2 regions of the Priestia sp. YIM B13552 genome follow, and region 2 is predicted to be linked to the other one. Evidence: a T-box and tRNA genes for the amino acid it is inferred to sense, from the RefSeq annotation. Region 2 holds a T-box; the other holds one or more tRNA genes.
What was found. A T-box is a leader RNA that pairs with one kind of tRNA and senses whether it is charged. The one in region 2 lies ahead of pheS (phenylalanine--tRNA ligase subunit alpha), so its partner is inferred to be a tRNA-Phe.

Region 1 (7,240 bases), on a different contig from region 2:
TGCACCTATAATAGCTCCAATCAGAGCAGAAGCGAAATATCCTCTGCGGCGTTTAGGCGGCCGACTATTTGGCTCTTGGCCTTCATCATAATGTTCCACACTATCACCGAACCCTTCATTTATCATCGTGAATGTCTGCATTCACGTACTAAATGAAGTTATTTTTCGCTTCCTTTCTAGAGACTATACATAAACAATATCAGTTGGTCTTTTTGGATCAGTATCACATAGGAGAATATTGTCCTCTACATTGATGTCTTTCTGTTGTAACACTTGTGCAACCGACATGCGGGCAATTTCCTTCATGTTATTGTCTTGACTCAAATGCGCTAAGTAAATGCGTTTGGTTTGATCTCCAATCACATCTGCCATTGCAAGCGCCGCGTCTTCATTTGATACATGTCCCACGTCGCTTAGAATTCGTCTTTTAATGCTCCAAGGGTAGCGCCCCATTCTCAGCATTTCGACATCATGATTGCTTTCAAATACGTACATATCGCTATTTTTAATCGTACCTTTCATGCGGTCACTTACATAGCCGGTATCCGTAATAAGGGTTAATTTTTTAGATCCTTGATGAAAGACATAAAACATAGGCTCTGCAGCATCATGCGAAACGCCAAAAGACTCCACTTCCAATTGACCAAACGATTTCGTTTGGCCAATTTCAAAGTGAAACTTCTGTTCTGTATCAATGTTGCCAATCAAGCCATCCATTGCGTTCCACGTTTTTTCATTTGCGAAAATAGGGAGCTTATATTTACGTGCCAGAACACCTAGTCCTTTAATATGGTCACTATGTTCATGAGTCACTAAAATTCCTGATAAATCGGGGATATTGCGATTTACTTGTTGAAATAGAGCTTCCATTTGTTTTCCGCTCAGCCCTGCATCAACTAGTAAGGAATGTTCTCCATCACTTACTAAAATCGCATTTCCTGTGCTCCCACTCGCTAGCACGCTGAAATGCAGGCTCATTTATCTCACTCCAAATACTTATTTATTTCCTTTTTTAATAATCTGCCCTTCAAAGGCATTTACAAAATAACTCGTATCTCCATTTACAACAATGTGCCAAGTTGGTGCTAAAACTTGAGAATTTAATAATGGCAGATCAAACGTATAGTATCCAAACTCTACGTCTGTCACTTTATCTTTCTTTTTCAATTCATCCTTCAAAAACAAATTTTCTAATGCTTTTAAAGGAGACAAAACATCCTGCTCATCATCCAACGTTTTCACAGAACCTAGCATCGTTTGTTCATATGAAACAATTTCACCTTTATCATTTAAATGAGCAATAATCATGCCATTTTCATTGTCATAGATTTTGTGCTTATTATATCGTTGAAAGAATGTAACTGTTTTTTTCTCTTTATTAACGTTCCATAGCTCATAATCTTCACCCGAGAGCACATATCTTTTTAGAAATTGACTTAGCTTTGCTTTTGTATTTTTTTCAGGCACTGAAAAAGGTTTGTCTAATACGCTTCGAATTGTTTTTTCCTCAAGCAGCGCTGCTTTTTGTTCTTTAAGCTTTTTTAAATCTTCATCTTTAAACAGTTTGCTTTTAGCATTTAACGACGAAGCTTCCTTCACATCTACAGGTAAATGTTTATATTCAATGCCTTCACTCGTTAATTGTTCTTCAACGCTCGACTCTACAAATAGAGAGTACTGATCTTCTTGATGGGTTTTAAAAATCTGATAGCCTAAGTAAATATTAAGAATCAAGAAAGTGAAAATAAAGATGGTTTTTGTTCTATTCCAATCCATCGTTATCGCCTCCTTCGGTCGGCGGTGCAATTCGATACCACTTGCTATTATAATAATAGAACCAAGAAGGAACGAGTTTGACAGAATTAGAATTAAACTCAACCGTCTTTTCACCGGTTTTTGGCTGCTGTGACACTTCTTCTAGCTGATAGCCTATTGAAATATCTTTTAACAGATTCGGGTCAAAGTTTTGGTGTTTTTCAATTAATTGAATCACCTTTTGAGATGACTGCAGCTTTTCTACACTCGAATCCTGTACTCTCACAAAACGATAAAGAGGACGACGGTAATTTAAAATCTCCGCATTTCCCCATCTCTGATATATTTCAGTCATTCCCTGATTGCTGTACACTGGATAGTTATCTTTATAATAACGGTAGCTAATTTCTTTTGTAATACGATTCCAGCTGTTGAACCTGTAATTAGATTCCGTCCAGCCGCCGTGGTCATTAACGAAGCTAAAGCTGCGATTTATTAAATTATAATCTTCCATTACTTCGGTCGTGGAATTTACAAGATTCACATATTCCATCACATCTGTCTTCGTATTAACATTAATCACCTTTGTACCTTCGGTGTAGACATCTCGGTTTGTAGACGTTTCTTTCCGTGCATAGTCTGGGTTGTTAAAAAGCGCTTCTTTATATTTTTCAATATCTAAATGCCTCATGCTCGTATAGTAGACTTCACTATTCATCGTGATATTATTTTCCGGAAGGAAAATATACCGATTTTTGTTTTCTTTATATACAAAGCTCGGGGCATACGTACGTTTCATTTTATCTTCTAATTCTTTGATATCATCTTTGGCCAAATTCTTGACTGTAACCGAATAAATCTTTTTTTGCTCATAATTCACAAGATACACGCTCACGAAAAAGGAAGGTGTACGCTTAATTTTAATGAGTACACGGTCAAATGTTTGATTAGGCAAAGACGTTTGAGAAAATGAAAAAAGCTGTTGAAACGTTTTCAAAGGTAGCGCGTCTGGATACAGCACTTCAATAGAATTACTTCCATGGACATAATTTAAAAATCCATCAGGAGAAATAGCATCCGACACGTCCGTCACATTCGAAAATTTCCACTTTTTCATTTCATTTACCCATTTGTTTACATCATCTTCGTCGTGAGACATGTAGTGATTATCGTTTCGATGATAGAGAACTTCTGTTGGAAGAATATGATCTTCTATTTTACTTTTTGAACTCACTTCAACTTCCTGCAAATGTTGATTTTTTGAAATGACCTTATAAGAAGGCTGATACGTCCATATATGATACGTCATAATTAAACTGGAAGCGACGAGAACAACTAAGATGGCCGTTTTGATATGTTCATATCTCATTCCCATTCGTCATCATTCTCACTTTCAATCGGAAGAGTAAAGTAAATCGTTGTTCCTTTTCCTTCCTGACTATCTGCCCAAATACGTCCATCATGTGCTTCAATAATTTCCTTGGCAATAGCAAGCCCTAATCCTGTTCCGCCTAATTTACGCGTTCGTGCTTTATCTACACGATAGAAGCGTTCGAAAATTTTAGCTAAATTTGATTTTGGAATTCCCATACCTTGGTCTTTAATGCTCACAACAATTTCATGCGTATGCTGAGCAATTGAAAACGTAATGGTTCCGCCTTCAGGTGAATATTTTATTGCATTGGAAATAATGTTATCTAATACTTGTGTAATTTTATCTTGATCGATAGCGACATAGATTGCTTCATTTGGCAAGTCGCGCACGAACGAAATACCTTGTTCAATTGTCATTTCAAAGCGATCAATGATGTAATGATAGAACTTCACAAAATTGATTGGGTCACGACTAAATCGGTAGTCTTGACTATCTAGCTTAGATAATTGAAGCAAGTCGTTAACGAGACGAATCATTCGTTCTGTTTCCGTTTGCGTTACATTTAAAAATGTTGGAGCTAAGTCCTTATCTTGCCATGCTCCTTCTGCAAGCGCATCTAAATAACTGCGCATCGTTGTTAACGGCGTACGCAATTCATGTGAAACATTCGCTACGAATTCTCGGCGATCTTGATCAATTTTCTCCTGCTCTGTAATATCATGCAAGACAATGATAATTCCGTTAATAAAACCGGTCTCTTTTTGAATAGCGGAAATGGTAGCTCTTAAAATAAAAGGATCCGATTTTGTACTAAAGTCTAAAATTAATGACTCTTGATTAGCGAGCAAGCTTTCAAACGTATGCGTTTCTTCAAGATCTAATAGGGAAACAACTGGGTCAGACAAAACCGTTTCACGTGAAACATTTAGCATAGCTGCAGCTGGATCATTAATTAAAATTACTCTTCCTTTTCGATCCGTCGCAATAACGCCGTCCGTCATATGAGCTAATACCGAGCTAAGCTTACGGCGCTCCCCTTCTGTAGTTGCCTGTGCTTCTTGAAGCTTTCTTGTTAAGTTGTTGAACGTGAGAGCTAGCTGACCAATCTCATCATACCCGTATACCTTAGCTTTTCTCGTAAAATTCCCTTTGGCCATCTCAAGTGCTTGTTTTCTCATTTCAGACATTGGACGAGTAATCGTCTGAGCTAAAAACACGCCTAAAATAGCTGTAATAAAAAGAGCAATCACTGTACCTGCCTTAAAGATCTGATTGATATTACTCATTTGATCGTAAACAGGCTCCATGGAAGCTGTTAAGTAAATAGCACCTAAGATTTCTTCGCTAGACTGAACTTTTCCATTTTTATTAGTTGAATTTGATTGACTGGCACCTACTTTATCCTGTAAACGAATAGGCTGTATCATAACTCTAATTCGCTGTCCGCTTTGATCAACAAATACATTATCAGAGTTCGTTCCTGCTAACAACGCATTTGTAATCGCTAAATCATTAGTCTTTTTACCTATGATCTGTTGAGGATTTGAGTTCGATGTAGCAATGATTCTTCTATTTTGGTCAATGACTCTTACTTCAGAGATGTCATTCATATCATTTGAAGCTAAATTGGGTCTTGAAGCAAAATCTCGTAAAATAGTCTTTAAGTCTTCCTCAAGAGTGGGTGAATCATCATCACGATTTTTCACCATTTCTTGTCCAATGTTATACGTCAGCAAGTCTGTCCGCTCTTGAAGAGACGTTCGAAAGTTGTTAACTAATTCTTTTTCTAATTGTCGTGCAAAATAGACCCCAATAATTTGCATCGCAATTAAAATAAGCAGCACATAAATCAATACAAACTTTAAATGAATAGATTGCAGGAGCCTTACTTTCTTCATCTAAAATTACTCCTGCTCTGGGCTGCGTAAATAATAGCCTACTCCACGTCTTGTTACAATCCACATTGGATGGCTTGGATTATCTTCAATTTTTTCACGTAATCTTCGAACTGTTACATCTACCGTACGCACATCACCAAAATAGTCATAACCCCATACAGTTTGAAGCAAGTGTTCACGCGTCATGACTTGTCCAATGTGCTTCGCTAAATAATGCAGCAGCTCAAATTCACGGTGAGTCAGTTCAATCGTTTCTCCGCGCTTAGACACGATATAAGCATCTGGGTGAATAACAAGTGCTCCAATCGTAATTTCATTCGTTTCGCTTTCTTCCGTTGGAACAGCTACCTGTTGATGTCTACGTAAATTAGCTTTTACACGTGCTAATAATTCACGCGTACTAAATGGCTTAGTTACATAATCATCTGCACCTAATTCTAGACCTAAAACTTTGTCAATTTCAGAGTCTTTTGCTGTTAACATGATAATTGGCATATCATATTTTTTGCGCACTTCTCGGCAAACTTCCATTCCATCTTTCTGAGGAAGCATAATATCTAATAAAATCATTTCAGGCTGTACTTCTTCCACTTTTTCAAGTGCTTCTACGCCATCATAAGCACAAAATACTTCGTAACCTTCTTTTTGCAAATTAAACTTTAAAATATCTGCAATCGGCTTTTCGTCATCTACGACTAAAATACGTTTATCCATGATCATCGTTCTCCTTTATTAGTTGAAGCAAAATATAAAAGATAGTATTCATACTGTTTGAATACCGTAGTTTTATTATACTTGATAACCCTTGAAACGTCACAAGTTCATCCTCTACTATACATGAAGATATATGATTTTCAACCATCTCTAAATACAAAAGTAATATATTACCACAAAAGAGATACAAAGCAAATAACGTTTTCTTTTAAATGTAAATAAAAGAAAAAAGCATGACTTTAAATAAAGTCATGCTTTTTGATGGCTCGGGACGGAATCGAACCGCCGACACAAGGATTTTCAGTCCTTTGCTCTACCAACTGAGCTACCGAGCCAAAATGGCGGTCCCGACGGGAATCGAACCCGCGATCTCCTGCGTGACAGGCAGGCATGTTAACCGCTACACCACGGGACCTCAGTCTATATGCTATGTATTAAAAATATTAAAAATGACCCGTACGGGATTCGAACCCGTGTTACCGCCGTGAAAGGGCGGTGTCTTAACCGCTTGACCAACGGGCCACGTTGTAACAAAAGTGAGCCATGAAGGACTCGAACCTTCGACCCTCTGATTAAAAGTCAGATGCTCTACCAACTGAGCTAATGGCTCATGTTATATCTCTTAGCGACGCTTATTATAATAACATGATATTTAATATGAATGCAATAGTTTTTTTAAAACTTTCTTTTTATTATTGAGCTTTTTTTAAAAATCTTGTTAACAAAGCACCAATTATAAATAAAAAAGGTTAGCTCACGAGGAGCTAACCTTTTTTATTTAGCTATATACACCACGTAATACATTTGTTTGTGTACGATCTGGACCTACAGAGAAAATAGATAAAGGAATACCTGTTAATTGAGACACGCGCTCTAAGTAGTGGCGAGCGTTATCAGGTAACTCATCTAATGTTTTCACACCCGTAATATCTTCTGTCCAACCTGGAAGCTCTTCGTATACAGGTTCACATTCTGCAAGTGTTTTTAAGCTAGCAGGGAATTCTTCCATAACTTCCCCTTTATAACGGTAAGCTACACAAATCTTTAATGTCTCAATTCCCGTTAATACATCAATTGAGTTTAAAGATAAATCTGTGATTCCGCTAACGCGACGAGCATGACGTACAACTACACTGTCGAACCAACCTACACGGCGAGGACGACCAGTTGTTGTACCATACTCACGTCCTACTTCACGGATTTGATCACCGATTTCGTTTGTTAATTCAGTTGGGAAAGGACCGTCACCAACACGAGTTGTATACGCTTTTGATACACCTACAACGTGTTTGATTTTAGATGGACCTACACCAGAGCCAATTGTTACTCCACCCGCTACTGGGTTTGAAGATGTAACAAATGGATATGTTCCTTGGTCGATATCTAACATAACACCTTGTGCGCCTTCAAATAGTACACGACGTCCTTCGTCTAACGCATCATTTAATACTACTGATGTATCAACAACGTATTTTGCAACTTGTTGACCATAATCATA
Region 2 (7,240 bases):
CTCTTCTTTTGAGTTTCCTGAAACGTTTGCAATAACAGCATTTCGTAAATTAAGATCCATCATTTTCACCTCAGCTATCGTAAAGTTACCAATAGTTTTTGTTTTCTTTGCGATTTCTATGTACAATAAAGTGAAACTTATCTAATGATTATTGAGCAAAATGTAATCGAACTATTTATTTTTATATAGATAAAGGAGTTATGTTTGTGAAACAAATTGATTCAGTTAAAAATCCGCAGGTAAAAGCGTGGAAAAAGCTGCATAATAAAAAAGACCGTGATAAACAGGGCCTTTTTATGGTAGAAGGCTTTCATTTAGTCGAAGAAGCTATCAAAAATGAGGGTTGCGTAAAGGAACTAATTATACGCCAATCGATCGAAGTGCCAGCACAGTGGAACATAGACGGTATTGAAATAACCGTTGTCAACGAAGCAATAATCAAATTATTATCTGACACCGAAACACCTCAAGGAATTATCGCTGTGTGTTTTCAAACGAAGCATGCAGAAATCATTCATACAGCACAGAAAGTATTGCTTTTAGATGCGGTGCAAGATCCAGGTAACCTAGGTACGATTATTCGAACCGCTGATGCTGCCGGAGTGGACGCTATTATCGTTGGAGAGGGCAGCGTGGATGTGTACAACCCAAAAGTCGTTCGGTCAACGCAAGGAGCGATTTTTCATCTTCCAATTGTAAAAGGTGATTTACTCGAAATGATTTCACTGTTAAAAGAAAGAGGAATAGCAGTTTATGGCACGTCGCTACAAAATGGAAAGGTCTATACACACATAAAACCTTCAAACGAATTTGCGCTGATTGTAGGAAATGAAGGAAACGGCGTAAGCGAGAAAGTGCTGGAACAAACGGATCAGAATCTGTACATTCCCATCTATGGAAAGAGCGAGTCGCTAAATGTTGCCATCGCTTCTGGAATCTTACTTTATTATTTACGCGGAATGTAGTTGCATCGAGAACGTGTTTTCACTATAATAATACAATAGTTACATATGTAAAAAACGATGAAAGAGAGCAGTAGCTTATGTCCGTTTATGCAGGGAGAAAATGCCGTGACTGAAAGCATTTTTATAAATGTAATAAGTGAATTCACCTCTTGAGTTGACACTTAGACCATCTTACATAGATGTAAAGGTGTTCCGGAGATTCCGTTAACTTGAATGAAGTGAACTGTATACGTCTGCGTATATAGTTAACAAGGGTGGTAACGCGACTAATCCTCGTCCCTTTTTTGGGAGGAGGTTTTTTTATTTGTCATTTTTTACGTTAAAAGGAGGAATAAGTGATGAAAGAACGTTTACAAGAACTTCAACAAGAAGCAATTGCAAAAGTCGAAGCAGCAAGTGCTTTAAAAGAATTAAACGACGTACGCGTAGCTTATTTAGGAAAGAAAGGCCCTATCACAGAAGTACTTCGCGGTATGGGAAAACTTTCAGCTGAAGAGCGTCCTGTAATGGGAGCACTTGCAAATGAAGTGCGTGAAGCTATTGCATCTAAAATTGAAGAAAAACAAACGGCGTTAGAAGCAGCTGAGGTAGAGCGTAAACTTGCTTCAGAAACAATCGACGTAACGCTGCCAGGACGCCCTGTTAAAGCAGGTACGCATCACCCGCTAACAAGCGTGGTTGAAGAAGTAGAAGATTTATTCTTAGGAATGGGCTATGAAGTAGCAGAAGGACCGGAAGTAGAGCAGGACTACTATAATTTCGAAGCGCTGAACTTGCCAAAAGGTCACCCAGCACGTGATATGCAAGATACGTTCTATATTACGGAAGAAACACTTCTTCGTACGCATACATCAACTGTTCAAGCTCGTGTTATGAACAAGAATGAAGGCAAAGGACCTGTTAAAATTATTTGCCCGGGTAAAGTGTACCGCCGCGATGACGATGATGCTACGCATTCTCATCAATTCATGCAAATTGAAGGTCTTGTAGTAGACGAAAACATTCGTATGAGCGATTTAAAAGGCACGCTTGAAGTATTTGTGAAAAAGATGTTCGGTGCAGACCGTGAAATTCGTCTTCGTCCAAGTTTCTTCCCGTTCACTGAGCCGTCTGTAGAAGTAGACGTATCGTGTGCAAAATGTGGAGGTAAAGGCTGTAATGTATGTAAACAAACAGGCTGGATTGAAATTTTAGGAGCAGGCATGGTTCATCCAAATGTCCTTGAAATGGCTGGATACGATTCAACTAAATATCGTGGTTTTGCTTTTGGAATCGGTGTAGAGCGTATTGCTATGTTAAAACACGGCGTGGATGATATTCGTCACTTCTATACAAATGATGTTCGTTTCTTAGATCAATTTAAACAAGTATAAAGGAGGGGCTACGATGTTTGTATCTTATCGTTGGTTACAAGAGTATGTTGACTTATCAGGCGTAACGGCAGAAGAGTTAGCAGATAAAATCACAAAAAGTGGAATTGAAGTTGAAGGTGTAGAAAACTTAAATAAAGGCATCAGCGGAGTGGTAATTGGTCACGTTGTAGAACGTGAACAGCATCCAAATGCTGATAAATTAAGCCGCTGTCAAGTAGATCTTGGCGGAGGAGAAATCGTTCAAATCGTGTGCGGAGCACCAAACGTGGCACAAGGTCAAAAAGTAGCGGTTGCAAAAGTGGGAGCTGTACTTCCAGGTAACTTTAAAATCAAGCGTGCTAAGCTTCGCGGTGAAGAATCGAACGGTATGATTTGTTCTCTTCAAGAGCTTGGCATTGAAAGCAAGCTTGTGGCAAAAGATTATCAAGAAGGCATCTTCGTGTTCCCAAGCGATGCTGAAGTAGGAGCGGATGCACTAGATGCATTAAACTTAAACGATGAAGTATTAGAACTAGGGCTAACACCAAACCGTTCAGACTGCTTAAGTATGTTAGGCGTAGCACATGAAGTGGCTGCTATTTTACGTCGTGAAGTGAAGTATCCGTCAGTAAACGTGCAAACGTCTGATGAGCAAGCAGCTGATTATCTTTCCGTTAAAGTAGAGGCAAAAGAAGACAATCCGCTTTACGTAGCGCGCGTTGTGAAAAACGTAAAAATTGCTCCGTCACCATTATGGATGCAAACGCGTTTAATGGCAGCTGGTATTCGACCTCATAACAACGTTGTTGATATTACCAACTATATTTTGCTTGAATACGGCCAGCCGCTGCATGCTTTTGACTATGATCGTCTTGGTTCAAAAGAAATTGTTGTACGTCACGCGTCAGAAGGCGAAAAGTTTGTAACACTTGATGATCAAGAGCGCGTATTAAAAGGCAATCAGCTTGTCATTACAAACGGCAGTGAGCCGGTAGCTCTTGCAGGTGTAATGGGCGGAGCGAACTCCGAAGTAAAAGACGATACGGTAAATGTTCTCATTGAATCAGCTTACTTCAAAGGCTTAACGGTTCGCCAAGCTTCAAAAGACCACGGTCTTCGCAGTGAGGCAAGCGCTCGTTTTGAAAAAGGAATTGATCCTAACCGTACGCGTGTAGCTGCTGACCGCGCAGCAGAATTAATGGCTGAATACGCTTCAGGTGAAGTGGTAAGCGGTACTGTAGAAGTAGATACACTAACTGTGGAACCTGCTGTTGTAGCTGTGTCACTTGGCCGTATTAACGATGTGCTTGGTACAGAGCTATCAATGGAAGAAGTACAAGACATTATGAACCGTCTTCAATTTGAAAACAAAGTGGAAGACGAAACCATTGTTGTAACAGTGCCAACTCGTAGAGGCGATATTACAATTGAAGAAGATATCGTCGAGGAAGTAGCGCGTATGTATGGCTATGACAACCTTCCTACAACGCTTCCTGTAACAGTGGCAACTCCAGGAAAACTAACAGAGTATCAGCTTGGACGCCGTAAAGTTCGCCGTTTCTTAGAAGGTGCGGGACTAGCACAAACAACAACATATTCGCTAACGAGCGCTGAAAAAGCTACTCAGTTTGCACTAAATGCAACAAGTACGATTGGTCTAGCAATGCCGATGAGTGAAGATCGCAGCATCCTTCGTCAAAGCTTAGTGCCTCATTTGCTAGAAGCAGTGAAGCATAATAATGCTCGCCAGTCGGATTCTATTGCACTATACGAAACAGGCTCAGTGTTCTTATCTAAAGGTGAAGGAGAATTACCGGATGAGCAGGAGCGCGTAGCTGGTGCAATCACGGGTCTATGGCATGCTCACGGCTGGCAAGGTGAAAAGAAAGTCGTTGATTTCTATGTGATTAAAGGTGTACTAGAAGGGTTATTTGCACAGCTTGGTTTAGAGAAACGAATCTCATATGCTCCTGTTAAAAAAGACGGTATGCACCCTGGACGTACAGCGGCTGTATGGTTAGATGAAAAAGAAATTGGATACGTAGGTCAAGTTCATCCTATTGCTCAGAAACAGTATGGTCTTCGTGAAACATACGTATTTGAATTACACCTTCAAGAGTTATTAGCTGCAGATGTCGAAGAAGTTCGTTATTCAGCTATTCCAAGATTCCCATCTATTACACGTGATATTGCACTTGTGGTAGATAAAAACGTTCTTGCAGGAGAAGTTCAGCGCGTCATCTATACGACGGGCGGAGAACTTTTAAAAGACGTGACGGTATTTGATCTATATGAAGGCGAGCGTATGGAAGAAGGCAAGAAATCTGTAGCTTTCTCTTTACGATACTTAGATCCTGAACGTACATTAACTGATGAAGAAGTAGCAAAAGCACATGGTGCAGTGTTAGAGGCTGTAGAAAAAGAATTTGGTGCAACGCTTCGTTCATAAGAATAAAAAAAGAGATGTGGATTTCCACATCTCTTATTTTTTAGCTAATTTTAAAGCTTTTTCCGTATTAGCAAAATGAATTTTAGCTAAGGAGTTCAGCGCATTCACGCCATGTTTCTTAATGATTTTAGCAGCGGCGATATCAACTTGTGCGCCAGCTCCCCGAGGAATAACCATCCCGGTCTTTTCCGTCAGCAAATCCATTTGTTTTAAAAATGCGTATCTGGCAATAATGGAAGCAGCAGCTACAGATAAATGAACGCTTTCTCCTTTTGTGCTGAAAAAGACATTTTCTTTGATAATTTCTTTTTCCTTTACCACGTGTTTATAATAGGTGTTTTTTTCGACAAACTGGTCAATTAAAATGGCATCGGGTTTTTCAGGATCCAATTTTTTTAACACGTTGGATAAAGCTTTGTTATGCAACAGAGCTTTCATTTTACCTTGTGACATGCCTTTTTCTTGAAATGCATTATACTTTTCGTTATGTAAAACAAGCAAACTATAGGGAATAAACGAAACAAGCTGCTTGGCAATTTCAATAATTTTAGCATCCGTTAACTCTTTTGAATCTCGTACTCCTAATTCTTTTAATAAAGGAAGCTGCTCTTTTTGAACATAGGCAGCAACTACGGTCATAGGACCAAAATAATCTCCCGTTCCTACCTCGTCAGAACCGATGACCGATAGTGAGCTGAAGTTTGATGGGAGGTGTGAGACAGGAGCCTTTTTCGCAGCATCTAAAGGACCTCCCCACTTAGCCGCTTCTGTTTCAGCTTCTTTTCCTTGAAAAAGTACTTTTCCAGAGCGGTACGCAGTGATAGAACAGCCTGGAGTTTTAGCTGCAAAAATACTTCCCTGCGGAAGTTTGGGCTGTAGATAGGATGTGTAATGAAGCTTCATTTTAGCCATTTGATCAGCTGATACTTTAATAACAGCATGTGACATAATGCTTCACTCCTTTCGGGGTATTTTAGTTTACTTTATAAGCACTATCCCTTATGATAGCTTAAATATAGATATGTTTCCATTGAAGTCTTCTTCGTGGTATGATAGGGATTAGGATTTTTCGTGGAACGGAGGATTTTCTCGTGTCAAGACAAGATAAAACACGTGCGACAGTTGACATCTTTGGTCAGCAGTACAGCATCGTCGGTAGCGAAAGTACAAGCCATATTCGACTTGTCGCCTCTATAGTGGATGAAAAAATGCGTGAAATCAGTACTAAAAACCCTTCTTTAGATATCAATAAATTAGCAGTATTAACAGCCGTGAATGCTGTACACGAATATATAAAACTGAAAGAAGACTATGAGAGACTTGAACAAAAACTTTATGGAAAAGAGGAATGACTGAGTCAATGCTTAATATCATTTTAATTATATTGCTTCTTTTAGGCTTTGTAACAGGTCTTAAAAGAGGATTTATTTTGCAGCTCATTCATATTGTCAGTTTTGCGGTTTCGTTTATCGTCGCTTATATGTTTAGTGGAGATTTGGCAAGCCGACTTCGCTTGCTGATTCCGTTTCCGGACAATATTCAGCAGCAAAGTGTCGCATCGTTTGTATTTGATTCTGGAACGATAGAAGACGCTTTTTATCGAATGATTGCATTTGCGATTTTATTTTTTGCTACTCACATTGTACTTCGCCTTGCAGGCTCTGTTTTAACGGCTTTAACCGAACTGCCAATTCTGCGCCAGTTAAATAAATGGGGCGGAGGTGCACTTGGATTCGTTGAAGTGTATATCATCGTTTTTATTTTGTTATACATTGGAGCCGTGATTCCTGTAAGTGAAATTCAAACGCCAATTCAACAGTCTTCAATTGCAATCAATATCGTACAAAATACTCCATACTTATCGTCTGCGATTCAAGATTTGTGGACTCAGTATGGTGTAATGTAATGAAATTACAATAGCTTGTTGAGAGGGTGTGTCGAAAGTGTCATAATACTTTTGAGATACCCTCTTTTTTTATCGCAGTCTGACCTGCGGTTTTCATGAGGATAAAAATATGTCTAGATGAAAATTTGGGAGAGTACATATGTCACTCATCATGTTTTTGAAAGTTTCGTTATTATGATAATAGGCTGGTGAAAAGAGATGAATAAAAAGGATATTATTAAATTGTTAGAAACAATTGCTACATATATGGAATTAAAGGGAGATAACCCTTTTAAAATTTCCGCTTTTCGAAAAGCAGCTGCAGCGCTAGAAACGGACGAAAGAACGCTGACAGAGATTGAGGATTTTACCAAGCTCCAAGGGATTGGAAAAGGAACGGCTGCAGTCATTACAGAGTATATGGAAACAAATGAGTCAAGCGTATTAGAAGAACTAAAGCAAGAAGTTCCTGAAGGACTTATTCCTTTGCTTAAGCTGCCGGGGCTTGGAGGTAAAAAAATCGCTAAATTATATAAAGAGCTAGATATTCGAGATATGGAATCACTGCATCAGGCCTGTATGGAAGATC

Region 1: it encodes a tRNA-Phe, which carries the amino acid that the T-box ahead of pheS (phenylalanine--tRNA ligase subunit alpha) is inferred to sense. The anticodon was not compared.

What each region holds. Positions count from the first base shown of each region.
Region 1 covers NZ_JBHZOU010000004.1:30,498-37,737, reverse strand. Annotated here, with positions in the region: gene ACFX40_RS17285 (S1C family serine protease) at 1-126, opposite strand, end outside; gene ACFX40_RS17280 (MBL fold metallo-hydrolase) at 184-978, opposite strand; gene ACFX40_RS17275 (two-component system regulatory protein YycI) at 997-1,776, opposite strand; gene ACFX40_RS17270 (YycH family regulatory protein) at 1,763-3,130, opposite strand; gene walK (cell wall metabolism sensor histidine kinase WalK) at 3,121-5,028, opposite strand; gene yycF (response regulator YycF) at 5,035-5,742, opposite strand; tRNA gene ACFX40_RS17255 (tRNA-Phe) at 6,005-6,077, opposite strand; tRNA gene ACFX40_RS17250 (tRNA-Asp) at 6,082-6,157, opposite strand; tRNA gene ACFX40_RS17245 (tRNA-Glu) at 6,193-6,264, opposite strand; tRNA gene ACFX40_RS17240 (tRNA-Lys) at 6,280-6,352, opposite strand; gene ACFX40_RS17235 (adenylosuccinate synthase) at 6,521-7,240, opposite strand, start outside.
Region 2 covers NZ_JBHZOU010000002.1:1,016,683-1,023,922, reverse strand. Annotated here, with positions in the region: gene sspI (small acid-soluble spore protein SspI) at 1-60, opposite strand, end outside; gene ACFX40_RS11325 (TrmH family RNA methyltransferase) at 201-965, shown strand; T-box leader at 1,014-1,249, shown strand; gene pheS (phenylalanine--tRNA ligase subunit alpha) at 1,304-2,338, shown strand; gene pheT (phenylalanine--tRNA ligase subunit beta) at 2,352-4,766, shown strand; gene rnhC (ribonuclease HIII) at 4,800-5,714, opposite strand; gene zapA (cell division protein ZapA) at 5,858-6,118, shown strand; gene ACFX40_RS11300 (CvpA family protein) at 6,115-6,672, shown strand; gene polX (DNA polymerase/3'-5' exonuclease PolX) at 6,871-7,240, shown strand, end outside.